DNA from 3 places in the Micromonospora sp. L31 genome. Region 2 is predicted to be linked to each of the others. Evidence: predicted binding sites of a transcription regulator. Region 2 holds the regulator's gene; each other region holds the start of a gene.
What was found. Region 2 encodes HrcA, which represses chaperone genes, less so after heat shock. Its sites were predicted from a motif close to GGTTNGCACNCTCNNNNNGAGNGTGCNAACC; they were not measured.
Positions count from the first base shown of each region.

Region 1 (9,584 bases), on a different contig from region 2:
TCACCGTGTCGGCGCCGGCGACCAGCGCCTTGGCGATGTCCCCGGAGTACTGGATGCCGCCGTCGCCGATCACCGGAACACCGGCCGGGCGGGCGGCCCGCGCGGCCTCCATGATCGCGGTGATCTGCGGTACACCCACCCCGGCGACGATCCGGGTGGTGCAGATCGCGCCCGGGCCGACCCCCACCTTGACGCCGTCGGCGCCCGCGTCGACCAGCGCCTTCGCCCCGGCGTACGTGGCGATGTTGCCGCCGACGATGTCGATGCCGACGTCCTTCTTGAGCTGGCGGACCATGTCCAGCACCGCCCGCTGGTGGCCGTGCGCGGTGTCCACGATGATCACGTCGACGCCGGCGTCCACCAGCGTCCGGGCCCGCTTGTACGCGTCGTCGCCCACGCCGACCGCCGCGGCGACCCGGAGGCGGCCCGCCTCGTCCTTGGTGGCGTTCGGGTACTGCTCGCTCTTGGTGAAGTCCTTGACCGTGATCAGCCCGCGCAGCCGGCCCGAGTCGTCCACGATCGGCAGCTTCTCCACCTTGTGCCGGCGGAGCAGGTCGAGGGCCTCGTCCTTGCTCACCCCGACCGGAGCGGTGATCAGCGGGGTGCGGGTCATGATCTCGTGGACCGGGGTCTCCGGCGCGGAGACGAACCGCATGTCCCGGTTGGTGACGATGCCGACCAGCTGCCCGTCGCCGTCGACCACCGGCACGCCGGAGATGCGGTAGCGGCCGCAGAGCTCGTCGACCTCGCGGAGGGTGTCGTCCGGGCTGGCGGTCACCGGGTTGGTGATCATGCCGGACTCGGAGCGCTTGACCAGGTCGACCTGGAGCGCCTGGTCCTCCAGCGAGAGGTTGCGGTGCAGCACCCCGATCCCGCCCTGGCGGGCCATCGCGATCGCCATCCGCGCCTCGGTGACCGTGTCCATCGCGCTGGACAGCAGCGGCACGGTCAGCTCGATGTTGCGGGTGAGCCGGGTGCGGGTGTTGACCCGGCTGGGCACCACGTCCGACTCGCCCGGCTGGAGCAGCACGTCGTCGAAGGTCAGACCGAGCGGCACCACCCGTGCCGAGCCGGCCGGCAGCTCCGGCAGGTGACCACCCGGCTCGCCGTCGCCGACGCCGCCGGGAAGATCAGTGCTGGGCGAATTCTCCACGATTGCTCTCCTGAGCTGCTTGGACGGGCTTCAGCGAGGTGGCGCGCGCGGGCACCGGCGCACGCCGAGGTGACGGCGCGTCGTTTCATCGTACCCATTGAGCTGGGCCGGCCCCGGCGGTGCCGGCGCGGGTCGGCGAGGCCACAGGGGTGGCCGGGGGGACGCGTCCGGCGAGCGTTGGGACTACGGTGAGGGGGTGCACGACGAGCCCATCGACCCGTTCAACGGCGACCCGGCCGATCCGGCTGCTGGCCTGCACGATCCCCGTGAGGACGATCCGCTCGACCCGCTGACGGAGGTCGAGCGCCAGGACGTCCTGGAGGACCTGGCCGACCTGGAGATCTACCAGGCCCTGCTGTCGCCGATCGGGGTGCGCGGGCTGGTGATCGAGTGCGAGGACTGCCGGGAGCCGCACTACTTCGACTGGGACCTGCTCCGGGGCAACCTGCGCCACCTGCTCAGCTCCGGCCGGCCGCGGGTGCACGAGCCGGCCTACGACCCCGACCCCGACCACTACGTCACCTGGGACTACGCCCGTGGCTACGCGGACGGGGTGCACGACACGCTGACCGAGGCGGCCGAGGAGGAGTCCCCCTCCGACGACTGAGCCCGGACGACTGGGCCCGACCGCGGGCGGCCGGCTCAGGCGACCAGGCCGGCGCGGAAACCGGCGGCCACCGCGTGCGCGCGGTCCCGGGCACCGAGCTTGCGGAACAGCCGTCGGGCGTGCGTCTTGACGGTGTCCTCCGAGACGAACAGCTCCCGCCCGATCTCGGCGTTGCTCTTTCCCTCGGCCATCCCGAGCAGCACCTGGAGCTCCCGCTCGGTCAGTCCGACGGCGCCGCGCCCGCTGCGCGCGCCGGGCGCGCCCCGCCGACCGGTGGGCGCGGGCACCTCCGGCTCGGCGGCGGCCTCCGGCTCTGCTTCGTCGTCGCCGCGCTGCACCGGTACCACCGACGGTCCCCCGGGCACCTCGGCCGGTCCGGCGGACCAGCCCGGGCCCGGCTTGCCAGGGGTAAGCCCGGCCGAGGGCCGGGGCGGCGCGCCGACCGCGGCGGTGTCGCGGGCCGGGTCGGTGACCCGGTTCCGGGTCGTCCGGCCGGGGGCGGAGAGCAGCAGCAGGGCCTTGGCCACCGCGCTGGTCAGGTCGTGGTCGGTGCCCTGGATCAGGCCCCGGGCCCCGGCGTTGATCGTCGCCGCGGCGGCCTCGGACTCCTCGGCGCCGAGCAGCAGCACGGCGGCCTGCGGCGCGCGGGCGAGCACCCGGCGGACGAAGCCGGCACTGTCGGGTCGGGTGAGCGCGGTGTCGGCGAGCACGACGTCGACGGGGCGCTCGGCCAGCCGCAGCATCACCTCGGGATCGGAGACGGCGGTCCGCACGACCGCGGCCAGGCCGAGCCGGGCCGCGGCCGAGGTCAACTGCTGCGCGGCGAGCGGTGTCCGGACGCAGACGAGAACGGTACGCACGGTGGTCTCCTCTCCGCAGAGAGCAGACCATGGCCGGCTGGGCCGGGGTGGAGGTTCCCGGCAATCCTCCGAACTTTTCCGACATCCAGGGCATATGCCGCGAGTTGTCCGAGGTTTTCGATCACAGAAGTGTGAGTCGGGGAAAGGTCGGGTACCGAGACGCCAGGCCGGAAACGGTGCGCCTGCGCGGACCGCCGCCCGGACACCGGATGCGAACGAGACCTCCGCGGTGCCGCGCGGGAGGAGGGGTGCTGATGTCGAACGTACGTAGACTGCCCGGACCCATCGTCGACCTGTGGGACTGGCAGCGGCTCGGTGCCTGCCGGGGCCGCGACAGCGCGCAGTTCTTCCACCCCGACGGCGAGCGCGGCTCCTCACGGCTGCGCCGCGAGTCCGGCGCCAAGGCCGTCTGCCGGGCCTGCCCGGTCCGGGCCGAGTGCGCCGCCCACGCGCTGTCCGTCCGCGAGCCGTACGGCGTCTGGGGCGGCTTCAGCGAGTCCGAGCGGCTGCGGCTGCTCGCGCTGGGCTGGGAGGACCTGGCCGACCGCCGGCAGACCCGGGTCGACATCGGCCGGCTGGAGGCCCGCCTGGGCCGCCCCCACAAGTCCGCCGTGCCGGACCAGCGCAAGGTCGCCTGACCCGCCGAGAGACCCCGACCGACGCCGCGCTCCGCAACCGGAGCGCGGCGTCGGCGCATTCCGGTCCCGGCCTGGTCCCGGTTTGGGCGGCAGGTGGGTCGGAGACGCTACGGAGCTGATGACGTGAACGGATCAGCCACGCCTGCCACCGGGGCGACTCCGATTGCGGAGTGTCGCGGCGTCGCAGTCGTCGGACACCGCGACACACCGCAAACGGCGAACTCGCGTGGACGAACCGGGCGGGACCGGCTCACCTGGGGTGGCCTGGGCGGGGTCAGCGGACGGTGACCTTGACCGTGTGCCAGCCGGTGGCGCCGTCCGGCTCGACCGGCTGTTCCCGGCCGGTCTGCGTCTCGCCGGTGGCATCGGTCGCCCGCACCTGGAGGGCGTGCTCGCCCGGGGTGGCGTCCCAGCGCCAGGACCACTGCACCCAGGTGTCCACCGACACCGTCGGGGCGAGCGCCGCCTCCCGCCACGGGCCGCCGTCGACGCGTACCTCCACCCGGCTGATTCCACGGTGCTGGGCCCAGGCCACCCCGGCCACCATCACCGGGCCGGTGGTGAGCCGGTTGCGCGGGCGGGGCGTGTCGATCCGGGACTGCGTCTTGACCGGTCCCTGCGCCGACCAGCCCCGCGGCACCCAGTACGCGTCGAAGTCGGCGAAGCTGGTCAGCTCCAGCTCGGTCACCCACTTGCACGCCGAGACGTAGCCGTACAGGCCGGGCACCACCATGCGGACCGGGAAGCCGTGCTCGACCGGCAGCGGCTCGCCGTTCATCCCGACCGCCAGCAGGGCGTCCCGCCCGTCCCGCAACACCGCCGTCGGGGTGCCACAGGTCCAGCCGTCGACCGAACGGCCCACCACCTGGTCCGCGCCCTCCTCCGGGTCCGCCTCGTCCAGCAGCTCCTTGAGGGGTACGCCCAACCACCGGGCGTTGCCGATCAGGTCCCCGCCCACCTCGTTGGAGACGCAGGCCAGGGTCACGTACCGCTCCACCATCGGCCGGGCGAGCAGGTCGGCGAAGCTCAGCTCGATCGGGTTGCGGACCCGTCCGTGGATGCGCAGCCGCCAGGTCTCCGGGTCGACCTGCGGCACCACCAGGGCGGTGTCGATCCGGTAGAACCCGCTGGTCGGGGTGATGTAGGGGGCGAGCTGCGCCAGGGACAGATCGGCACCGGCCGGTACCGCGGGCGCCGCCGCCGACGGGGCGGGCAGCGTGACCGCCTCCCGGGCCGCCGACACGCCCCGGCGCCCGGCGAGCCAGTGCCCGCCCAGCCCGGCCACGGCGGCCGCGCCGGCCAGCACGCCCACCCCGCGCAGGAACCGGCGCCGCGACTCCGGGTCGCTGCTCTCCAACGGCTCCCACCCGACCGGCGGACGGCTCACCGGATCCGGGCCGGGTGCGGCCTCCACGCCGCCGGCCAGGCCGGGTGCGGCCTCCACGCCGCCGGCCAGGCCGGGTGCGGCCTCCACGCCGCCGGCCAGGCCGGGTGCGGCCTCCACGCCGCCGGCCAGGCCGGGTGCGGCCTCCACGCCGCCGGCCAGGCCGGGTGCGGCCTCCACGCCGCCGGCCAGGCCGGGTGCGGCCTCCACGCCGCCGGCCGGGCCGGGTGCGGCCTCCACGCCGGCGGCCGGTTCGGGCGCGACGGGCGTCGACGGGTCGGGCGGGGGTGTCGGCGGGGTCCAGGGCCACGGGTCGACCTCCAGCGGGCCGGCGAGGAAGGCCCAGAGCACCAACCCGCCCAGCCCCGCCCCGACCAGCGAGGGCAGCGCGTCAGCGGCGTCCGCGCCGGCCCGGGTGAGGGCGGCGGCCACGCCGAGACCGGCGAAGGCCGCGATGCCGGTCAGGCCGATCCACAGCCGGCGGACCGCCAGCAGCCCGAGCAGCGCGGCGAACGCGGCGAGCAGCAGCGCCGTCCCGACCAGCAGGGCGATCTTGTCGTACGTGCCGAACAGGGTGATGGCGAACTGCTTCAACGGCTCGGGTACGACGTCCACGACCAGCCCGCCGACCGCGATCAGCGGGGCGGACCGGGGGCCGGTGAGGACCGCGACCGGCTCGGCGACGCCGATGGCCACGGCGGCGGCCGTGATCCCGGCGAGCGCGGCGAGGCCGCGGGGTGTGTTGCTCATCGGACCAGTGTTGTCGATCAACCGGACCGACCGCCAACCACGTCAGCGTTCCGTAATGCCCGCCGCAGAACGCGTCAGGGCGCACCGTCTGGCGAAGACGGTGCGCCCTGAGTCGGCGTACGCCGTGGGTCAGAAACCCGGGCCGTGCTGGTGGCCGTGACCGTGGCCGTGCCCACCGGCGGCGGCCGGCTCGGCCTTCTCCGGCTTCTCCACCACGAGGCTCTCGGTGGTGAGCAGCAGGCCGGCGATCGAGGCGGCGTTGGTGACCGCGTTGCGGGTCACCTTCACCGGGTCGATGATGCCGGACTTCACCAGGTCGACGTACTGGCCGGTGGCGGCGTCGAGGCCGTTGCCCCACTCCTTGCCGGCGACCTTCTGCACCACCACGTAGCCGTCGTGGCCGGCGTTCTGGGCGATCCAGCGCAGCGGCTCGACCAGCGCCTTGCGGACGATCGAGACGCCGGTCTTCTCGTCACCGGTCAGGCCCAGGTCGTCGGCGAGCACCGGCAGGATCTGCGCCAGGGCGGCACCACCACCGGGCACCGTGCCCTCCTCGACGGCGGCCTTGGTCGCGGCGATGGCGTCCTCGATGCGGTGCTTGCGCTCCTTCATCTCGACCTCGGTCGCCGCGCCCACCTTGATGACCGCGATGCCACCGGAGAGCTTCGCCAGCCGCTCGGCCAGCTTCTCCCGGTCCCACTCGGAGTCCGAGGCCTCGATCTCCTTGCGGATCTGCGCGACCCGGTCGGCCACCTCGGAGGACTGGCCGCCACCGTCGACGACGGTGGTGTTCTCCTTGTCGACCACGACGCGCCGGGCGGTGCCGAGCACCTCCAGGCCGACCTGGTCGAGCTTGTAGCCCAGCTCCGGGGCGACCAGCTCGGCGCCGGTCAGGATCGCCATGTCCTGGAGCATCGCCTTGCGGCGGTCGCCGAAGCCGGGGGCCTTCACCGCGCAGACCTTGAGGGTCTTGCGGATCGAGTTGACCACCAGGGTCGACAGCGCCTGGCCCTCGACGTCCTCGGCGATGATCAGCAGCGGCTTGCTGTTCTGGAGGACCTTCTCCAGCAGCGGCAGCAGCTCCTCGATCGCCGAGATCTTCTGCGTGGTGATCAGGATGTACGGGTCCTCCAGGACCGACTCCTGCGACTCCACGTCGGTGACGAAGTTCGGCGAGATGAAGCCCTTGTCGAACTGCAGACCCTCGGTCACCTCCAGCTCGGTGGTGAGCGCGGAGCCCTCCTCGACGGTGATGACACCGTCGCGGCCGACCTTCTCCATCGCCTCGGCGATCAGCTCGCCGATGGTGGCGTCCTGCGCGGAGATGGTCGCGACGTTCGCGACCGCCTCCTTGCTGGAGACCTCGACGGCCCGGTCGAGCAGCGCCTCGGAGACCTTGGCCGCCGCCGCGTCGATGCCCCGCTTGAGACCGGACGGGTTGGCCCCGGCGGTCACGTTGCGCAGGCCCTCGCGGACCATGGCCTGGGCCAGCACGGTCGCGGTGGTGGTCCCGTCGCCGGCGACGTCGTTGGTCTTGGTCGCCACCTCCTTGACCAGCTGCGCGCCGAGGTTCTCGTAGGGGTTGGTGAGCTCGATCTCCTTGGCGATGGTCACGCCATCGTTGGTGATCGTGGGCGCACCGAATTTCTTGTCCAGGACGACGTTGCGCCCGCGCGGGCCGAGGGTGACCTTGACCGTGTCCGCGAGGGCGTTGACACCGTGCTCGAGCAGGTGCCGGGCGTCGTCCGAGAAGCTCAGGATCTTCGCCATGAATGTCCCTTCGAAGCGCCGTTGCCCCGGCCCGGCGAGCCGGACCGGGGCAACGACACTGATCGGTTGCTTACTTCTCGATGACCGCGAGGACGTCGCGGGCGGAGAGCACCAGGTACTCCTCGCCGGCGTACTTGACCTCGGTGCCGCCGTACTTCGAGTAGATGACGGTGTCGCCGACGTTCACGTCAACCGGGATCCGGTTGCCCTTGTCGTCGATGCGGCCCGGGCCGACAGCGAGGACGGTGCCCTCCTGCGGCTTCTCCTTGGCGGTGTCGGGGATCACGATGCCCGACGCCGTGGTGGTCTCAGCCTCGTTCGCCTGGACCAGGATCCGGTCCTCGAGCGGCTTGATCGCAACCTTGGTCGCGGTAGTCACGGGCATACCCTCCTGGGGTACTGGTTTCGTTGCCGGTCGACCGGGGCCGACCAGCGTCAATCTGCCACATGCCACCGGGCGGGGCCGTCGTCGCGGGTGCCGGTCCGCCTGGCGTTCAGCGCCCGCGTCGGATGGCCCGGGAGCTGGCACCCTCGGGGTGAGAGTGCTAATCGCAGGTTATTCCTCGGCTAGCACTCCGTCAAGGAGAGTGCCAGCGCGTCGCGCCCGAACGGCCGCGATCGACGCGGCAGGGGCCGGTCGGACGGCGCGAGGCGGGTCGGGAGAATGGGCGGGTGGACATCGACCAGCTCGCCGCGCTGCGTACCCCCGAGGGGTCGGCCGCGCTCGCCGCGGCGGCCGAGCTGGCCGGCGGTGACCCGCTGGCCTCGGCCGCCGCGCTGCGCGCCGCCGGGGTGCCGGCCGGGCTGGCCGCCGCCGCGCTGACCCAGGCCGAGCTGCGCCGCCGGGCGGTGGCCAAGTTCGGACCCGAGGCCGCTGGAATGTTTTTCACCCGGGCCGGGCTGGAGCAGGCCACCCGTCGGCCGGTCGCGGATCGGCGCGCCGCGCGGCTGCGCGCCGCCGGCGTGCGCACCCTCGCCGACCTCGGGTGCGGCCTCGGCGCCGACTCGCTCGCCGCCGCCCGCGCCGGCATCCGGGTGTACGGGGTGGAGGCCGACCCGGCGACCGCCGCGATGGCCGCCGCGAACGCCGAGTCGGCCGGGCTGGCCGAGGAGTTCACCGTGGAGTGCGGCGACGCCACGGCGTTCGACGTGACCCGGGTGGACGGGGTGTTCTGCGACCCGGCACGACGCCGGGCGGGCACCGGCCGGCGGATCTTCGACCCGAACGCCTACTCGCCACCCTGGGACTTCGTCATCCGGCTGGCCGAGCGCGTGCCGTACACGGTGGTGAAGGTGGCCCCCGGCATCGACCACGCGCTGATCCCGGCGGGCGCCGAGGCGGAGTGGGTGAGCGCGGACGGCGACCTGGTCGAGGCGGCGCTCTGGTGCGGCCGGCTGGCCGAGGTGCCCCGCCGGGCCACCGTGCTGCGCGGCGACGTCGCGCACCGGCTCACCGGCTCGGGCGCGGCGGAGGCGGCCGTCGGCCCCACCCGCCGCTTCCTGTACGACCCGGACCCGGCCGTGGTCCGCGCGCACCTGGTCGCCGAGCTGGCCGACACCCTCGGCGCGACGATCGCCGACCCGAGCATCGCCTACCTGTACGCGGACACCCCGACCGCGACCCCGTTCGCCCGCTGCCTGGAGATCACCGACGTGCTGCCGTTCTCGCTCAAGCGGCTGCGCGCGCTGCTGCGGGAGCGCCGGGTCGGCCGGGTGGAGATCCTCAAGCGCGGCTCGGCGCTGGAGCCGGAGAAGCTGCGCCGGGACCTGAGGCTGGCCGGCGACGCGCCGGCCAGCCTGGTGCTCACCCGGGTCGCGGGGGCGCCGACCGTGCTGGTCTGTCGGCCCGTCGCGAGCTGACGTCCGGCGTCCGGTTAGCGTGACCGGCATGGCGGGACAGGGCACTCCGGCGACGGCGCTGCTGGCGAAGCGGAAGATCCGGCACAGCACCCACCCGTACGACGTCTCCCCCGACGCGCCGAACTACGGCGCGCTGGTCGCCGAGGCGCTCGGGGTGCCGCCGGAGCGGGTGTTCAAGTCGCTGGTCACCGAGGTGGACGGGGGGCTGACGGTGGCCGTCGTCCCGGTCACCGGCGAACTGGACCTCAAGGCGCTGGCCGCGGCCGTCGGCGGCAAGCGGGCGACGATGGCCGACCGGGCGGCCGCCGAGCGGGCCACCGGTTACGTCCGGGGCGGGATCAGCCCGCTCGGCCAGCGCAGGCGGCTGCCCACGGTGCTGGACTCCTCTGCGCTGGCGTACGACACCATCTACGTCTCGGCCGGCCGTCGCGGCCTCCAGCTCCAACTGGCCCCGGCCGATCTGGTCGCGCTGACCGACGCCACGATCGCCGCCCTCGCCGCCCACTGATCAGTTCCGGCCGCCGGAAAAGGAAACGGCACCGGTGTGGAAACGATTCTCCAC
Region 1 covers NZ_JBQHDC010000003.1:333,465-343,048, forward strand. Annotated here, with positions in the region: gene guaB (IMP dehydrogenase) at 1-1,153, opposite strand, end outside; gene ACTMS9_RS11145 (DUF5319 domain-containing protein) at 1,350-1,760, shown strand; gene ACTMS9_RS11150 (response regulator transcription factor) at 1,796-2,620, opposite strand; gene ACTMS9_RS11155 (WhiB family transcriptional regulator) at 2,875-3,258, shown strand; gene ACTMS9_RS11160 (molybdopterin-dependent oxidoreductase) at 3,533-5,392, opposite strand; gene groL (chaperonin GroEL) at 5,522-7,162, opposite strand; gene groES (co-chaperone GroES) at 7,233-7,547, opposite strand; gene ACTMS9_RS11175 (THUMP-like domain-containing protein) at 7,835-9,022, shown strand; gene ybaK (Cys-tRNA(Pro) deacylase) at 9,051-9,530, shown strand.
Region 1: a site for HrcA is predicted at 7,683-7,713, ahead of groES (co-chaperone GroES). Genes of this name have one in related genera too.

Region 2 (9,584 bases):
GGCGCCGACCGGGAGTCGTACGCCGACACCGTGCTGGCCGAGCTGGCGCTGGCCGCCCGGGTCCTCGGCGACACCCCGCCGCCCCGGGTGGACACCGTCTTCGTCGGCGGTGGCACGCCGACCCTGCTCCCCGCCGACGACCTGGCCCGCATCCTGGACGGCATCGACCGCACCTGGGGGCTGGCCGCCGACGCCGAGGTGACCACCGAGGCCAACCCGGAATCGGTCACGCCCGAGTCGCTGCGCACCCTGCGCGCGGCCGGCTACACCCGGATCTCGCTGGGCATGCAGTCCGCCGCGCCCGGGGTGCTGGCGATCCTCGACCGCCGGCACAGTGCCGGCCGGGCGGTCGCCGCCGCGCTGGAGGCCCGCGAGGCCGGGTTCGACCACGTCAACCTGGACCTGATCTACGGCACGCCGGGGGAGAGCGCGGCGGACTTCGCCGCCAGCCTCGACCAGGTGGTCGCCGCCGGGGTGGACCACGTCAGCGCGTACGCCCTGATCGTGGAGGACGGCACGCGGCTCGCCGCCCGGATGCGGCGCGGCGAGCTGCCGTACCCGTCGGACGACGTGGCGGCGGACCGGTACCTGGCCGCGGAGGCCGCCCTCGGCGCGGCCGGCTTCTCCTGGTACGAGGTCTCCAACTGGGCCCGCTCCGAGGCGGCCCGGTGCCGGCACAACCTGCTCTACTGGACCGGCGCGGACTGGTGGGGCCTCGGCCCGGGGGCGCACAGCCACGTCGGCGGGGTGCGCTGGTGGAACGTCAAGCACCCCACCGCGTACGCGAAGCGCCTGGCCGCCGGGGAGTCACCCGGCCTGGCCCGGGAGGTGCTGACCGCCGGCGAGGCGCACATGGAGGACGTCATGCTCCGGCTGCGGCTCGCCTCCGGCCTGCCGCTGGACGCCCTCGACGCGGCGGGTCGGGCGGGTGCCGGGCGGGCGCTGGCCGACGGCCTGCTGGACCCGGCGGGGCACGCGGCGGGGCGGGCGGTGCTCACCCTGCGCGGGCGGCTGCTGGCCGACGCCGTGGTCCGCGACCTGCTGCCCTGATCCCGCGCGGCCCGGCCGGCCCGGGTGGGCCGGCCGGGACCGGTCACTTCTTGAAGGCGTAGCTCGCCGGGTAGCGGTAGACCACACCCTCGGTGGCCTTCACCCCGCCGATGATGCCGAAGATGATCGGCACCAGGGCGGTCAGGATCGGGATGAAGAAGAGCACCCCGCAGGTGACGATGGCCAGGACGAAGCCGATGATGTTGGCGATCGCCCAGGTGATCTGGAAGTTCAGCGAGGCCGTGGCGTGCGCCCGCACCGTCGGGGACTGCTGGCCCTTGGCGGAGAGCGCGATCAGCGGCGCCACCCAGCCGAGCAGGCTGCCGCCGACGATCACGCCGACCGGGCCACCGAAGTGCGCGACCAGCGACCAGGTCTTGTCGTCGTCGGTGGCGTAGCCGCCCGGGGCGCCGTAGCCGCCGCCGGGAGCGCCGTACCCGCCGGCGGTCGGATAGCCGACGCCCGGCGCGGAGTAACCACCCGGCGGTGGGTAGCCACCCGGCGGTGGGTAGCCACCCGGCGGTGGGTAGCCGCCCGACGGCGGTTGGTCACCGGTGGGTGGCGGATAGCCACCGGGCGGGGGATAGCCGCCCGCCCCGGGTGCCCCGGACAGTGGTGCGGTGGGCGGCTCGTACGACGAGCCGGACGGGGCGGTCGGGTCCGGGCGGTCGCCGGGGTCCCCCGCTCCGGGAGGGCGAGGTGGTTCAGTCATGGACGTCACGGTAGGGGTTGCCGGCAAGCCATCACCAGAGCGACACCGCCCCGGATGTCCGGATGATCGGCCCTGGCGCGCCGCCCGGGTGGCGGGGCGCACCCGTGGTCCGTCGCTGATCATCGCGTCAGCGGGGACGCCGACGTAGACTGGCACTCGCTACAGTCGAGTGCCAGTGCGCTCGCCCGGGGCGCCTCAGCCGCTCCGGGCCGACGTGCGTCAGGAGGTGGGGAGATGGGTCTCGACGACCGCAAGCTCGCCGTGCTGCGCGCGATCGTCGAGGACTACGTCGCCACGCAGGAGCCGGTCGGCAGCAAGGCCCTGGTCGAGCGGCACCAGCTCGGCGTCTCGCCGGCCACGGTGCGCAACGACATGGCCGTGCTGGAGGAGGAGGGCTACATCCGGCAGCCGCACACCAGTGCCGGCCGGGTGCCCACCGACCGTGGCTACCGCCTCTTCGTCGACCGGCTGTCCCGGGTCAAGCCGCTGAGCCCGGCCGAGCGCCGGGCGATCGAGCGTTTCCTGGTCGGCGCGGTCGACCTGGACGACGTGGTGCACCGCACCGTCCGGCTGCTGGCCCAGCTGACCCGGCAGGTCGCCGTGGTGCAGTACCCGTCGCTGGCCCGCTCCTCGGTGCGCCACCTGGAGCTGGTGCCGATCTCCACCACCCGGCTGATGCTGGTCATGATCGCCGACACCGGCCGGGTCGAGCAGCGGCTGGTGGAGCTGCCCGCGCCGATCCCCGCCGACCATGTCACCGACCTGCGCCGGCTGGTCAACGAGAAGCTGGTCGGCAGCCGGCTGTCGGAGACCCCGCCGCTGGTCCAGGCGCTGGTCGACGAGTCCGCGCCGCACCTGCGCGGGGCGATGACCACGCTCTCCACCGTGCTGCTGGAGACGCTGGTCGAACGGCACGAGGAGCGCATCGCGCTCGCCGGCACCGCGAACCTCACCCGGGGCGGCCTGCTCGACTTCCAGGGCTCGCTGCGGCCCATCCTGGAGGCGCTGGAGGAGGAGGTGGTGATGCTCAAGCTGATCGGCGAGGCCGAGTCGACCACCACCCGGGTGCTGATCGGCGACGAGAACGAGATCGACAACCTGCGGGCCGCCTCGGTGGTCAGCACCGGCTACGGGCCGGGGGCGACCGCGCTCGGCGGGCTGGGCGTGTTGGGCCCCACCCGGATGGACTACCCCGGCACCATCGCCACGGTGAGGGCCGTGGCACGCTACGTGGGCGAGCTGCTGGCCCAGAACTGATCCAGGGCAGGGGCCGGCACCCGGCTCCGGCCGACGACCGGCGCAACGCGAGACGAACATGAGGACACCGAACGCAGTGGCCAGGGACTACTACGGCATTCTCGGCGTGAGCCGGGAAGCCTCCGACGACGAGATCAAGCGCGCCTACCGCAAGCTGGCGCGGCAGTTCCACCCGGACGTCAATCCGGACCCGGAGGCCCAGGAGAAGTTCAAGGACATCAACGCCGCGTACGAGGTCCTCTCGGACGACCGGAAACGGCAGATCGTCGACCTGGGTGGCGACCCGCTCGCCCCGGGTGGCGGCGGCGCGGGGCCGGGCGGTCCCGGCGGCGCGGGCCCGTTCGTCGGCTTCCAGGACATCATGGACGCGTTCTTCGGCGGCGCCGCGGGCGGCGCCCGGGGGCCGCGACCGCGTACCCGGCCGGGTGCCGACGCGATCCTGCGGCTGGAGCTGGACCTGCATGAGACCGCGTTCGGCGTCGAGGCGCCGATCACGGTCGACACCGCGGTGCTCTGCACCACCTGCGCCGGCGCCGGCACCGCCGCCGGCACCCACCTGGCCACCTGCGAGGCGTGTGGCGGCCGGGGCGAGGTGCAGTCGGTGCAGCGCACCTTCCTCGGCCAGGTGGTCTCGGCCCGCCCCTGCACCGTCTGCCAGGGGTACGGCACCACCATCCCGCACCCCTGCCCGACCTGCGCCGGCGACGGCCGGGTGCGCACCCGCCGCTCGCTGACCGTCAAGATCCCCGCCGGGGTCGAGGACGGCATGCGGATCCGGCTCGCCCAGCAGGGTGAGGTGGGCCCGGGCGGCGGCACCGCCGGCGACCTCTACGTGGAGATCCACGAGCGGCCGCACGACGTGTACTCCCGCAAGGGCGACGACCTGCACTGCCGGGTCACCGTGCCGATGACCGCCGCCGCGCTCGGCACCCGGCTGACCATCAAGACGCTGGACAGCGAGGAGACGGTCGACGTCAAGGCCGGCACCCAGCCGGGCAGCACGCTGCGGCTGCGCGCCCGGGGCGTGCCGCACCTGCGCGGCACCGGCCGGGGCGACCTCTACGTCCACCTCGACGTGCGGACCCCCACGAAGCTCGACGCCGACCAGGAGAAGATGCTGCGCGACTTCGCCAAGACCCGGGGCGAGGAGGTCGCCGAGCTGACCAAGCAGGGCGGCTTCTTCTCCCGGATGCGCGACGCCTTCAACGGGCACGCCTGAGGTGTCCGCGCCGCTGTTCCTGGTCGAGGCGCTGCCCACCGGCGACACGCTGACCCTGGACGGCCCGGAGGGCCACCACGCGGCCACCGTGCAGCGGCTGCGCGTCGGCGAGGAGCTGCTGCTGGCCGACGGCCGGGGCGGCACGGCCGCCGCCGTGGTCACCGCCGTCGGCCGGGGCACCCTCGACGTGCGGGTCACCTCCCGCGGGTACGCCGACGCGCCGGTCCCCCGGATCGTGGTGGTGCAGGGCATCGCCAAGGGGGACCGGGGCGAGCTGGCCGTGCAGGCGATGACCGAGGTCGGGGTGGACGAGATCGTGCCCTGGGCGGCGTCCCGCTCGGTGACCCAGTGGCGCGGCGACCGGGGCGTACGGGCCCGGGACAAGTGGGTGGCGACCGCCCGGGAGGCGTCCAAGCAGGCCCGCCGACCCTGGCTGCCGGTGGTGGCCGGCGCCCCGGACGAGTCCACCGGGACCGTGGTGCGGCGGATCGCCGGAGCCGGTGCCGCGTTCGTGCTGCACGAGGAGGCCGACGAGCGGCTGACCACCGCCGAGCTGCCCGGCGCCGGCGAGATCGTGCTGGTGGTCGGCCCGGAGGGCGGCATCGCCCCGGTCGAACTGACCGCCTTCGCCGACGCCGGCGCCCGCCCGGTGCGGCTCGGTCCGTCGGTGCTGCGCACCTCCACGGCCGGGGTGGCCGCACTGAGCGTGCTGGCCACCCGCCTCGACCGCTGGTAGGCCGTCCTTCAGCAGGGCTGCTCACGCCCCGCCGGCCTCGGTCGCGTGTCGAGCCGGGCCGACCGGCCCGGGGCGGACTTGCGCGACCGGGCCTGCGCGGCGTGTCGGCCCGGGTGGTGGACACCCTGGTGGCCCGCTTTGCACTCCCAACACCCGGGCGACACGCCGTTCCGCCCGGACGCCGCGAGTGCGTTGACTACGAAGGGTAGTGGCCGCCTCCTCGATGACCACAGCCGAGCGATATGCCTGTGAGGCATATTTATGCCTCACAGGCATATCGCTCACACGAACATCCCCCTGGCGGCGACCCTGCCCCGATGCCGGGACGCCGGGAGACACCGTTTGTCGACGGCGCCGTCCCCGGTCCGGGCGGTCCTCGGGAGGGTCTGGGCGGGCGACCTGTCGGCGGCCGGTCAGGTACGCAGGTAGGAGGCGCCGTTGAGGTCGACGATGGTGCCGGAGGCCCACTGCGCCTCGGGGCTGGCCAGCCAGTGCACGGCGGCGGCGATCTCCTCGGGGCGGGCCACCCGGCCGAACGGGCTCTGCGCCCGGATCGCGTCGCCCTGCTCGCCGGTGAGGTGCTCCGTGGTCATGTCGGTCGCCACGAAGCCCGGGGCGACCGTGGCGACCGCGATGCCGTACGGCGCGAGCGCGACGGCGAGGGACTGCCCGAGCGCGTTCAGGCCGGCCTTGCTGGCGCCGTACGCGGGCTGGTCCGGCTCGCCCCGGAACGCGCCCCGCGACGACACGTTCACCACCCGGCCACCGCGCTCCCGCATGTGCTGGGCGGCGCACCAGGTGACGTTGCCCGCCCCGGTCAGGTTGGTCTCCAGCACCCGCCGCCACTGCCGCTGCCACTGCTCGTACGAGGCGCCGAAGACCGGGTGCGGGGCATCCCGCTCGCCGTACACCCCGGCGTTGTTGACCAGCACGTCGAGCCCCCCGAGCCGGGCGGCGGCGTCGTCCACCATGGCCCGTACCGCCGCCGGGTCGGTGAGGTCCGCGCGGACCACCACGTGACCGTCGCCGGGCAGCTCGGCGCGGAGCGCCTCGGCCAGCTCGGCCGAGTCCCGATGGTGGATCGCCACCCGGTCCCCGTCCGCCGCGAACGCCCGCGCCACCGCGCGGCCGATGCCGCGCGACGCCCCCGTCACCAGTACCGCTCGTGAAGTCACGCGGCACATCATGCCCGAGGCGCGCGGCACGCCTTACCATGCCCCGATGGGATCCGACTGCCTGTTCTGCCGCATCGCCGCCGGGGAGATCCCGGCCACCATCGTCCGGGAAACCGACACCACCCTCGCCTTCCGCGACCTCGACCCGAAGGCGCCGGTGCACGTGCTGGTCATCCCGAAGGAGCACTACGCCGACGTCGCCACGCTGGGGCAGGGCGACCCGAAGCTCGCCGGCGACCTGCTCGCCACGGCGGCCGCGGTGGCGGAGGACGAGGGGCTGCTCGGTGACGGCTTCCGGCTGATGTTCAACACCGGCGCGTACGGCGGCCAGGAGCTCTTCCACGTGCACGCGCACCTGCTCGGCGGCGCGCCGCTCGGCCCGATGCTGGCCCGGAACGTCGCGTGACGGCTGGGCCCGACCGGCTGGCCCGGATGGTGCGCCGGGTGCAGGCGCAGGCCCGGGTGCCGGCCCTGGCGGCGGCCCTGCACCGTGCCGACCGGCCGCTGTGGACCTGCGAGGTCGGCGGCACCGGCACCGGCACCGGCACCGACGCCGACCTCGGCCCGGGCACCCGGTTCCGGCTCGGCTCGGTGACCAAGACCTTCACCTCGGTGCTGGTGATGCAGTGCCGCGACGACGGCCTGCTCGACCTGGACGACCCGATCGGCCGTCACCTGCCGTTGCCGGCGCACGGCGAGCTGACCGTACGCCGGCTGCTGTCGCACACCGCCGGCCTGCAACGCGAGCCGTACGGCGACGTCTGGGACACGCTGCGCGCCCCCGGCGCGGACGAACTCGTCGCCGAGCTGGCCCGGGCCGAGCGGGTGCTGCCGACCGGTCGCCGCTACCACTACTCCAACCTGGGCATGGCGCTGCTCGGCCGGCTGGTCGGCGAGCTGCGCGGCGGCTCCTGGGCCGAGGTGCTCATCGAGCGGGTGCTGACCCCGCTGGGCCTGGCCGCCACCTCGGTGACGCCGGGGCCGGCGGCGGCCACCGGGTTCCTGGTCGACGCCTACTCCGACGAGGTGCACCCGGAGCCGCCGACCGACTTCGGCGCGATCGCCCCGGCCGCCCAGCTCTGGAGCACCGCGACCGACATGGCCCGGTGGGCCGCCTTCCTGGCCGACCCGGTGGCGCTGGACCCGGCCGGCGCGGTGCTCGCCCCGGCCTCGCTGGACGAGATGCGCTGGCCGCTGACCACCACCGACGAGACGCTCTGGGCGGCCGGTTTCGGGCTCGGCCTGATCCTGGTGCCGTACCCGGACCGGGTGGTGCACGTGGGGCACGACGGCGCGATGCCGGGCTTCCTCGCCGCGGTCTACGGCCGGCGCGGCGGCGACGGCACGGCCGGCGCGATGGGCTGCGCGGTGCTCGGTTCCTCCGGCACCGCGGCGGAGGTCTTCGACCTGCCGCACCGGCTGCTCGCCGCGTCCGCCGAGCACGACCCGGCGGACGTCACGCCGTGGCGGCCGGGCGTACCCGCCCCCGGGCCGCTGCGCGGGATGCTGGGCCGCTGGTGGGGCGAGGGCTTCGAGTACGTCTTCAGCTGGCACGACGGGGCGCTGCGCGCCCGGGGCGCCGACGACCCGGCGGGGAAGCCCCCGGCGGTCTTCGCGCCGGTGCCGGACGCTCCGGACGTCTTCCGGACGGTCGCCGGGCGGGAGGTCGGCGAGCTGCTGCGGCTGACCCGGGACGAGCACGGCACGGTGGTCCGGATGCACTGGGCGACCTACCGCTTCACCCGCCGGCAGGAGGCCTTCGACCGGTACGACTTCCGCGCCGGCTGACCCGACCCCCGCCCTGGGCGCGGGTGCGTGGTGTGGGCGCCGCCGGGAGGTATCGCCCACCCTGCGCCCGCCCCCGGGGGCGGGCGGAATGGACGCGGTGCCGTCGGGGTTGAGCGGATACGATGGGTGTAACGTCCGCACGCCGCGCCAGCAGGGCCGGCGCCCGAGATCGGAAGCAGGTGGCGCAGGGCCCGACGGCCCGATTTATGACCGGCACCCCACCTCCCGGCCCGCCCCGGGTGCAGACCAGGATCACCGTTCCCGATTCCAAGATCATGGTCAACCTGCTCGGCGCGGGCGACGAGATCCTGCGCCTCGTCGAACGCTCGGTCGACAGTGACGTGCACGTGCGCGGCAACGAGATCACCATCACCGGTGCCCCCGCGGACAACGCCCTCGCCGAGCGCCTCTTCAGCGAGCTGCTCGAACTGATCGAGAAAGGCGAGACCCTGACCACTGACGCCGTCCGGCGTACCGTCGGCATGCTCGAGCAGGGCAGCGCGGAGCGGCCCGCCGAGGTCCTCACCCTCAACATCCTCTCCCGGCGCGGGCGCACCATCCGCCCCAAGACGCTCGGGCAGAAGCGCTACGTCGACGCGATCGACACGCACACCATCGTCTTCGGCATCGGCCCCGCCGGCACCGGAAAGACCTACCTCGCCATGGCGAAGGCCGTCCAGGCGCTCCAGGCCAAGCAGGTCAACCGGATCATCCTGACCCGGCCGGCGGTCGAGGCGGGGGAGCGGCTGGGCTTCCTGCCCGGCACCCTCAACGAGAAGATCGACCCGTACCTGCGGCCGCTCTACGACGCGCTGCACGACATGCTCGACCCGGAGTCCATCCCCAAGCTGATGGCCGCCGGCACGATCGAGGTCGCGCCGCTGGCGTACATGCGGGGCCGGACCCTCAACGACGCGTTCATCATCCTGGACGAGGCGCAGAACACCACGCCCGAGCAGATGAAGATGTTCCTCACCCGACTCGGCTTCAACTCCAAGATCGTGGTGACCGGTGACGTCACCCAGGTGGACCTTCCCGGCGGTACGACCAGCGGCCTGCGGGTGGTCCGGGAGATCCTGGAGAACGTCGAGGACGTGCACTTCGCCCAGCTCTCCAGCTCGGACGTGGTCCGGCACAAGCTGGTCGGCGAGATCGTCGACGCGTACGCCCGCTGGGACGCCGAGCGGGAGAACCAGCAGGCGCAGAGCGTGCACGCCGTGCCGGGGCGGACCGCCCAGGGCGGCCGGGCCGGCCGGCGCCGCTAACCCAGAGGAAGACAGTTGTCCATCGAGATCGCGAACGAGTCGGGTGTCGACGTCGACACCGACGCCGTGCTCGCCGTCGCCCGGCACGCCCTCGACGAGATGGGGGTCAACCCCCTCGCCGAGCTCTCCGTGCTGCTGGTCGACATCGAGTACATGACCGAGCTGAACCACCGCTGGATGGGTGGGGACGGGCCGACCGACGTGCTCGCCTTCCCGATGGACGAGGGCAGCGTCGACCACGGTCCGGGGGAGAGCGCCCCGGCCGGCGGTGAGCCGGCCCTGCTCGGCGACATCGTGCTCTGCCCGGAGGTGGCGGCCAAGCAGGCCGCCACCGCCGGCCACACCACCGCCGACGAGCTGCACCTGCTCACCGTGCACGGCG
Region 2 covers NZ_JBQHDC010000002.1:61,061-70,644, forward strand. Annotated here, with positions in the region: gene hemW (radical SAM family heme chaperone HemW) at 1-1,050, shown strand, start outside; gene ACTMS9_RS06820 (DUF4870 domain-containing protein) at 1,094-1,762, opposite strand; gene hrcA (heat-inducible transcriptional repressor HrcA) at 1,997-3,019, shown strand; gene dnaJ (molecular chaperone DnaJ) at 3,096-4,238, shown strand; gene ACTMS9_RS06835 (16S rRNA (uracil(1498)-N(3))-methyltransferase) at 4,240-4,974, shown strand; gene ACTMS9_RS06840 (SDR family NAD(P)-dependent oxidoreductase) at 5,388-6,149, opposite strand; gene ACTMS9_RS06845 (histidine triad nucleotide-binding protein) at 6,196-6,555, shown strand; gene ACTMS9_RS06850 (serine hydrolase domain-containing protein) at 6,552-7,937, shown strand; gene ACTMS9_RS06855 (PhoH family protein) at 8,144-9,202, shown strand; gene ybeY (rRNA maturation RNase YbeY) at 9,218-9,584, shown strand, end outside.

Region 3 (9,584 bases), on a different contig from region 2:
CGCCGGCGACCAGGAGCAGCCCCAGCATCGGCTCGAAGACGGCGTGCTCGCGGGAGAGCTTGGAGGTGGAGTCCGCCTCACCGGCGAGCAGCGGGCGCAGCCCGGCGTAGACGCCCTCGATGTCCGCCGTGGACAGCGGCCGGTCGAGCACGGTGTTGACCTGGTCGAGCAGGTACTGGATGTCGCGGGCGGAGGCGGACGGGTGGGACCGGTCCAACCGCCAGTCGGTGTCGGTGGTGCCGATGATCCAGTGCCCGCCCCAGGGGATGACGAAGAGCACACTGGTGGCCGTCCGCAGGATCAGCCCGGTCTCGCCGGTGATCGCCGAGCGGGGGACGACCAGGTGCACGCCCTTGGAGGCCCGCACCCGGATGCCGGGGCGCAGTCCGACGTCGTTGAGCATCCGCGACATGTCGTCGCTCCACACGCCGGTGGCCCCGATGACGGTGCGCGCCCGTACCTCGAACTCGGCTTCCGGCGAACCGGCGGGCGCCTCCAGGTCGCGGACCCGGACCCCGGTCACCTCGCGGGCCTGCCGGATCAGCCCGACCGCGCGGGCGCTGCTCACCACGGTCGCGCCGAGGCTGGCCGCGGTGCGGGCCAGGGTCACCACCAGCCGGGCGTCGTCGACCTGGCCGTCGTAGTAGCGGATGGCGCCGGCCAGCGAGTCGGCCCGCAGGCTGGGGAAGATCCGGCGGGCGCCCTCGCGGGTCAGGTGCCGGTGCAGCGGCATCCCCCGCCCACCGCCGAAGACCCCGGCGAAGGCGTCGTACGCGGCCACGCCGGCGCCGTAGTAGGAGCGGCGGAACGCCCGGGCCGGCAGGTCCCGCAGGCCACGGCCGGCGGGCAGCGGCACCAGGAACGGCACCGGCCGGACCAGGTGCGGAGCGAGCCGGGTGGCGAGCAGGCCGCGCTCGGTGAGCGCCTCGTGGACCAGGTGGAACTCCAACTGCTCCAGGTAGCGCAGGCCGCCGTGGATCAACTTGCTGGACCGGCTGGAGGTGCCGGCGGCGTAGTCGCGGGCCTCCACCAGGGCCACCTTGAGCCCCCGGGAGGCGGCGTCCAGCGCGGCGCCCGCCCCGGTCACCCCACCACCGATGACCAGCACGTCGAACCGTTCGGACCGGAGGCGGCGCAGGTCCGCGGCGCGGCGCTCCGGGGAGAGCTGGCCGGCGGCGGATCGGGTCACGTTGGGGTCGCGCACGGGTCCACCGTAACCGCCCAGGGCCCCGGGCAGCAGGTCCTGTCCCCCGCCAGGGGCAGGGAGAGGCATTGATCACCCACCCCGCGACGGGGATCGCGCGATCCGGGCACGCCGGGACGGCACGGACGTCCGGGGGCGGGTCGGGCGTCGTACTGTTTCCGGATGCGGCCCGAGCCACCTCCCACCGGAAGCGACGGGACCGCCCGGTCCGCCAACCCCTGGGCGGTGGTGGCGGCCGTGCTGGCGGGCGGCTGGACGGTGGCGACCACCGTGCTGCTCCAGGTCGCCGGCTGGTCCGTCGACCAGGTACGCCTCGTCAGCGGGCTGGACCGGTGGCCGTGGCTCTGGCCGGTGGTCTCCCTGGCCGGCGTCCTGCTGGTCGGCCTGCCGGCCCTGCTGCTGACGCTGCTCCCCCGGTCCCCGGCGCTGCGGGGCACCGGCCGGGCCTGGCTGGCCGGAGCGCTGGCGCTCGGCGCGCTCGGCGCGCTGCGTGCCCTCCCGCCGGTACACCACGAGCTCTACCTGGCGGCGCTGGCCGCCACCGCCGCCGGGCTGGCCCTGGTCGCCGCCCGGCTGCCGGCCCGACGCCGCGCCCTGCCCGACGGATCGGGGGGCGAGCCCGAATCGGCGACCACCCCCGCTGCACCAGGGGGCGAGCCGGAGCCGGCGACCACCCCCGCTGCACGGGACGGCGAGCCCGGGCCTGCGGCCACTCCCGATGCACCGGACGGCGCATCCCGCACCGAGCGGCGGGCGAGCGGCACCGGCGGGGCAGGCGGCCGCCGGCCCGATCCGGTCACCCTGCTCGCGGTGGCCGCCGGGCTGGCCCTGCTGCTCCCCTGGGCCTGGCTCGGCGCGCTGGGCGGCCTGCTGGAGACCGTCCTCGCCGCACTGGCCGCGGCGGCGCTCGGCGCGCTGGCCGGGGTGCTGCTCGACGGGCGGTTCTGGTGCCGGCTCGGGGGCGGCGAGCCACCCCGGCCCGCCCGGCTGGTGTTCCTCGGCGGGCTGGTCGGCGGGGTCACCCTGCTGCTGCTCGCCGCCGGCACCGGGCAGTCCGGGGCCCAACTGCCCGCCCTGCTCGCCGTGCCGCCGGTCGCCTTCACGCTGGCCGCCCTGTACGCGGCCGCCCGCCGGACCGGCACCCGGGCCGTAGCACCGGTCCGCTGGCTGGTCGGCCTGGCGCTGTTCGGCCCGCTCGCCCTGGCCGACCCGGAGGAGGTCTCGGTCCTCCTGGCCACCACCCGCGACGTGCCGTTCTGGGTGGCCGCCGCCGCGGTCGCCGGGCTCGCCGTCGCGGTCCTGCTCGCCGTCGGGTACGGCGTCCTGCTCGCCCGGCCCCGGGCGGTCACGCCCAGCCGACGGGTGGCCGTGCTGGCCGCCGGCGTGCTGCTGGTCGCGGTCGGGGTGGTCGCCGTGGTCCCCGGGCAGCCCGGGCTGCACGGCGAGCGGCTGCTGGTGGTGCTGCGCGAGCAGGCCGACCTGACCGGTATCCCGGCCGGTACGCCGGGCCGGGCCGGTCGGGACGCGCGCGCCGCCGAGGTGTACCGCCGGCTGGTCGCCACCGCCGAGCGGACCCAGGGCGACCTGCGCCGGGAGCTGTCCCGGCTGCGCCTGAGCCCGAGGCCGTACTACCTGGTCAACGCGATCGAGATCGACGGTGGTCCGGCGGTGCGGGCCTGGCTGTCGGGCCGTCCCGAGGTCTCCCGCGTGCTGCTCAGCCAGCGGGTACGGCCGTTGCCCGCCCCCGCCCCGACCACCTCCGGCGACGCGCCGGCGCCGGCCGGCCCGGCCTGGAACATCCGGCTGCTCGGCGCCGACCGGGTCTGGTCGGAGCTGGGGGTGACCGGTTCCGGCGTGGTGGTCGGCAGCTCCGACTCGGGCGTGGACGGCCGCCACCCGGCGCTGGCCGACGGCTTCCGGGGCGGCGACGACTCCTGGTACGACCCCTGGGACCGCACCCGCTCCCCGAACGACGCGGGCGGGCACGGCACCCACACGGTGGGCAGCGCGGTGGGTCGGGACGGCATCGGGGTGGCCCCGGGTGCGCGCTGGGTGGGCTGCGTCAACCTCGACCGCAACCTCGGCAGCCCCGCGCACTACCTGGACTGCCTCCAGTTCATGCTGGCCCCCTTCCCGCCCGGCGCGGACCCGTTCACCGACGGCCGTCCGGCGCGCGCGCCGGACGTGCTGACCAACTCCTGGGGCTGCCCGCCGATCGAGGGCTGCGACCCGCGGGCGCTCCGGCCGGCCGCCGACGCGCTGGCCGCCGCCGGCATCCTGGTGGTCGCGGCGGCCGGCAACACCGGCCCGTACTGCGGCTCGATCGCCGACCCGCCCGCGCCGTACCCGGACGTGTTGACCGTCGGCGCGGTGGACCGGCACCGCCGGGTGACCCTCTTCTCCAGTCGCGGACCGGCCCCGGGCGGCGCGGCCAAGCCGGACGTGCTCGCCCCGGGCGCGGGCGTGCTCTCCGCGATGCCGGGCGGCGGCTACGCCACCCTGGACGGCACCTCGATGGCGACGCCGCAGGTGGCGGGCGTGGTGGCGCTGATGTGGTCGGCGAACCCGGCGCTCGTCGGCGACCTGGAGCGCACCCGCCGGATCCTGCGGGAGACGGCGCAGCCCGCGCGGCCGAGCTACCGCTCCCGCGCGCCGCAGGACGCCTGCGGCGGGGACGCGAACATCACCGGCGCGGGCCTCGTCGACGCGTACGCGGCGGTGCGGGCGGCCCGGGCCGGCTGATCGGGTCTTGCGCCCACCCGTGGTGGTTGATCTAGGGTCGGCCACCATGGAGTTCACCCTCGCCGACCTGACCGCCGACCGGGTCCCCGCCGTCGTCGCGCTCTGTGGACGCGCGCTCGACCTGCCCGAGGACGCCGCCGAGGCGGAGTCCGTGGTCACCGCCCTCTGGCCCCGGGCCTCGGCCGACCGGACCGTGCTGGCGGTCGGGGCGTACGCGGGGGACGAACTGGTCGGGGTGCTGATCGGATCGGTCTCGGCGGCGGAGGAGCGCCTCGGGCACGTGGACCTGCTGGCCGTCACGCCGCAGTGGCGGCGCCGGGGGGTCGGCCGGGCGCTGGTGGCCGAGGCGGAACGGCGGCTCGCCGGCCTCGGCGCGGCCGAGCTGCTGCTGGCCGGGAACCCGCCGTACTACGCCTGGCCGGGCATCGACGTGCGGTACACCCCGGCGGTCTGCCTGGCGCTGGCGCTGGGCTACCGGCAGGACCGTACGGCCTGGAACATGACCGCCGACCTGTCGTACGACGGGTCGCCGGCGCTGCGCACGACGGAGCCGGCGGAGGCGAGGCTGGCCGGCCAGGGCGTGACCGTACGCCGGGCGGAGCCGGCGGACCTGCCGGCGCTGGCCGCGTTCGCCCGCTCCACCTTCGGCGGCGCCTGGGACGGCGAGCTGGCCGGCTCGGTCGGCCGCGCCGACGCGGGCTGCCACCTCGCGGAGCGGGACGGCGAGATCCTCGGCTTCGCGGCCTGGGGCTCGTCGCGGCCGAGCTGGTTCGGGCCGATGGGCACCGCGCCGGCTGCGGCGGGCTCGGGCATCGGCGGGGTGCTGCTGCGCCGCTGCCTGCGCGACCAGCACGAGGCCGGGATCGGCGCGGCGCAGATCGGCTGGGTGGGCCCGGTGCCGTTCTACTCCGGCAGCGCGGGCGCCCGGATCGAGCGGGTCTTCTTCCTGTACCGCCGCACGCTCTGACGGCCCCTGCCGGCCGGCCGGACGCGGCGCTCGGCCCCGGGAAGGACCGCGATACATCGATAAACGGGCGAATGGGATATAGACCCTGATAATGCCATTCGCCCGCATGAGTGATGGCCGCCCCCTACCGTTTCGGTAGAGGAGGCGGACCATGACCACGGACGACGAACAGACCGACGACGGGATGCCCCGCACCTGGGTACCGGTCGGCGACCCGCCCATCGCGGTGCCGTTCGACCGGCGGGACTACGGCGACGCGGAGCAGCTCGCCGAGATGACCGGCGTCGACGAGCCGGAGGCCGAGGACCTGGTGACCGTGGTGGACGAGCCGGTCGCCATCCGCCCGCCGTACGACCGGGCGCAGAAGCGGCGTAACCAGCGCAGTCTGCCCTGAGGAGACGGAAAGGGGCGGACCGCTCGCGCGGCCCGCCCCTTTCGGCATTGGTGGGGCTGGACTCAGAAGTCCATGTCCCCGCCACCCGGACCAGCCGGGGCGGCCGGGGTCTTCTCCGGCTTGTCCGCCACGACGGCCTCGGTGGTGAGGAAGAGCGCCGCGATCGACGCGGCGTTCTGCAGCGCCGACCGGGTCACCTTGGCCGGGTCGATGATGCCCGCGGCCAGCAGGTCGACGTACTCGCCGTTGGCGGCGTTGAGGCCGTGACCCGGCTCGAGGTTGCGGACGTGCTCGACGACGACGCCACCCTCGAGGCCGGCGTTGACGGCGATCTGCCGCAGCGGGGCGTCCAGCGCGATCTTGACGATCTGCGCACCGGTCGCCTCGTCGCCGGTCAGGTCCAGCTTGTCGAAGGCGGTCTTGCCGGCCTGCACCAGCGCGACGCCACCACCCGGGACGATGCCCTCCTCGACGGCGGCCTTCGCGTTGCGGACGGCGTCCTCGATGCGGTGCTTGCGCTCCTTCAGCTCGACCTCGGTGGCCGCGCCGACCTTGATCACCGCGACACCGCCGGCCAGCTTGGCCAGGCGCTCCTGCAGCTTCTCGCGGTCGTAGTCGGAGTCGCTCCGGTCGATCTCGGCCCGGATCTGGTTGACCCGGCCCTGGATCTGCTCGGCGTCGCCGGCACCGTCGACGATGGTGGTCTCGTCCTTGGTCACCACGACCTTGCGGGCGCGGCCCAGCATGTCGAGGCCGACGGCGTCCAGCTTGAGGCCGACCTCCTCGCTGATGACCTGGCCACCGGTGAGGATGGCGATGTCGGCCAGCATGGCCTTGCGGCGGTCACCGAAGCCCGGCGCCTTGACGGCGACCGACTTGAAGGTGCCGCGGACCTTGTTGACGACCAGGGTCGCCAGGGCCTCGCCCTCGATGTCCTCGGCGATGATCAGCAGCGGCTTGCCCGACTGCATGACCTTCTCCAGGATCGGGAGCAGGTCCTTCACCGACGAGATCTTGCTGTTGACGATCAGGAGGTAGGGGTCGTCGAAGACGGCCTCCATACGCTCCGGGTCGGTCATGAAGTACGCGGAGATGTACCCCTTGTCGAAGCGCATGCCCTCGGTGAGCTCGAGCTCCAGGCCGAAGGTGTTGCTCTCCTCGACGGTGATGACGCCTTCCTTGCCGACCTTGTCCATCGCCTCGGCGATGATCTCGCCGACGGTGTTGTCACCGGCGGAGATGGAGGCGGTGGAGGCGATCTGCTCCTTGGTCTCGACGTCCTTGGCGAGCTTGAGCAGCTCCTCCGAGACGCTGGCCACGGCGGCCTCGATGCCCCGCTTCAGGGCGATCGGGTTGGCGCCGGCGGCCACGTTGCGCAGGCCCTCGCGAACCAGGGCCTGGGCCAGGACGGTCGCCGTCGTCGTGCCGTCACCGGCGACGTCGTCGGTCTTCTTGGCGACCTCCTTGACCAGCTCGGCGCCGATCTTCTCGTAGGGGTCCTCGAGCTCGATCTCCTTGGCGATGCTCACACCATCGTTGGTGATGGTGGGGGCACCCCACTTCTTCTCGAGCACGACGTTGCGGCCCTTGGGGCCGAGCGTCACCTTCACGGCGTCGGCGAGCTGGTTCATGCCCCGCTCGAGGCCGCGGCGCGCCTCTTCGTCGAACGCGATCATCTTGGCCATACGGCGTTGTCCTCCTGGACACTCACGGGCCACCCGAGTGTTTGTGCCCCGGATGGGCCGCCTGGTGTACGCACCTTGGGACGTCGCCACCTGGCGACGACGACGTCCTTCGGCCGGGCCGGATAGCCCGCGACGACCGGCCGTGTGCCCCATCGGCGTCTCCAACGCCGCTGGAACCTTGGCCCCACCGTCCCGACCACTGGCACTCACGGTATGCGAGTGCCAATGACTTGTTTAGCACTCTCCCCTGCCGAGTGCAAGCACACTCGGGCCGGTCAGCCGAGTTCCGCCGCCAGTTGCGCGGCGTTCACCGGCCCCTCGTGGGCCCGCTGCTCGGCGTACGCCACGACCAGCCCGACCAGCTGGACCAGGTAGACCGGGACGACCAGCACCGCGGCCAGCGTGACCACCACGACGGCGCCCACCGCGGTGCCCGGCGCCGCGAACGGGTCGGTGCCCAGCGGCGCCGTGCCGACGGCCTCCAGCACCGCGCCCAGCACGCCGCCGAGGACGATCGCCACCGCCACCAGCCCGACCCGGCCCAGCACCATGCCGAGCCGGTCGTGGAAGAAGCGGAACGAGCGGCCGATCGGGTTCTGCCGCTCGAAGAGGTAGACCGGACCGGCCAGGGCGAGGGCGAACGCGAGGTAGACGCCGGGCAGCACGCAGAAGCAGATACCGGCCGTGACGATCACGCCGACCAGCAGGGTCCAGCCGTACAGCCCGGGCGCCCGGCGCAGGCCGTAGCGCAGCGCGCCGCCGAGGTCGGCCGGCTCGCCGGCCGCCTGCCGGGTGACCACCCAGGTGCCGGCCGCCCAGCCCACGCTCTGCAGCAGGTAGAGCAGCAGGGCGGCGACCAGCGTCGCGCCCCCGAACGTCAGGAGGTCACCCAGGTAGCCCGGGGGCAGCGAACCGTCGGCCGGCACCTGCGAGGACGGCTCCAACCCGAGGGTGATGATCGAGACCACCGCGGCGGGGAGCGCCTGGGTGAGCAGCATGATCGGCAGCAGCGTGCGCCAGCCACGACGCAGCGCGCTGGCGCACCGGGTGAACCAGCCGTCGACGCCGGCGTGTGGCGGGTTCACCAGCGGGTCGGCCGGGTCCCAGCCGCCGGCGGCCGGCCAGCCGTACGGGAGGTGGCCGGCGTACGGCGGGTAGCCCGGCGGGAAGCCGGCGTACGGGTCGGCGCCGGGCGGGTAGCCGCCGGTGGGCGGGAAGACCCAACCCTGGTACGGGCCGGCGGGCCCGACCGGGCCGCCCGGCGGGGGCGGGTCCACGGGATCGGGTCCGGGCGGACCCGACGGGGACTGGTCGGACATGAGCACTCCTCAGCGACGGCTGGATCGGCCCACGATCTTCCCTGGTGCCCGCCCGCGCCGCTGCCCCGAGGGGGCCGGCCGACGAGCGGAACCGGACGCGACTCAGGCGATGACGCGCACCCGCTCGGCCTGCGGGCCCTTCTGGCCCTGGGCGATGTCGAACTCCACCCGCTGCCCGTCGTCCAGCGCCTTGTAGCCGTCCATCTCGATGGCGGAGAAGTGGACGAAGACGTCCTGGCCGCCGTCGACGGCGATGAAGCCGTAGCCCTTCTCGGCGTTGAACCACTTCACGGTGCCCTGTGCCACGGTGCACTTCCTCACTCTGCGCGGCGTTCCACGACCCCGGGGCCGGCGGACCGGCACCGGAGGACCACCGCTTCGGCGATCGGTGAGGGCCGCTGAATCGGTGACCGAAATCGCACGCTACACGAGGCGTGACGGCGGCGCACGACCACAAATCGGGCATATTCCGGCGCTCCGCCGACCGTCCGTCCATCGGCGGTGGTCGCTGCGGTATGCATGCGGACATGACACCTGCCCCGGCCCCGCCGGAAGCCCGGAGAGCCACCGTCCGCCGGGTACGCCCCGAGGACGCCGCCCGGATGCGGGCGCTGCGGCTGGAGATGCTCGCGGACGCGCCGCTGGCGTTCCTGGAGACCGTCGCCCAGGCCGCCGCCCGCCCGCACGCCGACTACGCGGCCCGGATCGCGTACGTCTCCCGGGGTGACCACACCGCGCAGTTCGTCGCCGACCCCGGTGGCCGGCTGGTCGGCCACGCCGGCGGCACCGCCTCCCCCGACGAGCCGGGCCTGACCGTCGTCTACGCCGTCTACGTGACCCCCACCTGGCGGGGCAGCGGCCTGCTCGCCGACCTGATCGACGGGGTGGCCGCCTGGTCCCGCGCCGCCGGCCGCCCGGAACTGCTGCTGGAGGTGGTGGTCGGCAACGACCGCGCCTACCGCGCCTACCAGCGGCTGGGCTTCACCGACACCGGCGTACGCGTGCCGCACCCCACCGTCCCCGCCATGCGCGAACTCCAGATGCGCCGCCCCGCCTGACCCCCACCGCTAACACCACGCAGGGCAGCACCCCGACGAGCCACACCCCCGGTCCCGGCAGCGACGCCCGAAGCGCACCCCGCACGGGTTTCCGGGGGAGCCCGCCCGCGGAAGGATCAAGCCTGACCGCCTGGAGCGGGCGGGCTCCCCCGGAAACCCCGACCTGGACCAAAGGCGAAAACCTAGACGTGCCGCCGGCTCTGCACGATCCGGAA
Region 3 covers NZ_JBQHDC010000007.1:32,048-41,631, forward strand. Annotated here, with positions in the region: gene ACTMS9_RS20000 (glycerol-3-phosphate dehydrogenase/oxidase) at 1-1,204, opposite strand, end outside; gene ACTMS9_RS20005 (S8 family serine peptidase) at 1,367-3,946, shown strand; gene ACTMS9_RS20010 (GNAT family N-acetyltransferase) at 3,993-4,913, shown strand; gene ACTMS9_RS20015 (hypothetical protein) at 5,065-5,307, shown strand; gene groL (chaperonin GroEL) at 5,370-6,992, opposite strand; gene ACTMS9_RS20025 (hypothetical protein) at 7,268-8,311, opposite strand; gene ACTMS9_RS20030 (cold-shock protein) at 8,414-8,617, opposite strand; gene ACTMS9_RS20035 (GNAT family N-acetyltransferase) at 8,839-9,369, shown strand; gene paaN (phenylacetic acid degradation protein PaaN) at 9,552-9,584, opposite strand, start outside.
Region 3: a site for HrcA is predicted at 7,190-7,220, ahead of groL (chaperonin GroEL). Genes of this name have one in related genera too.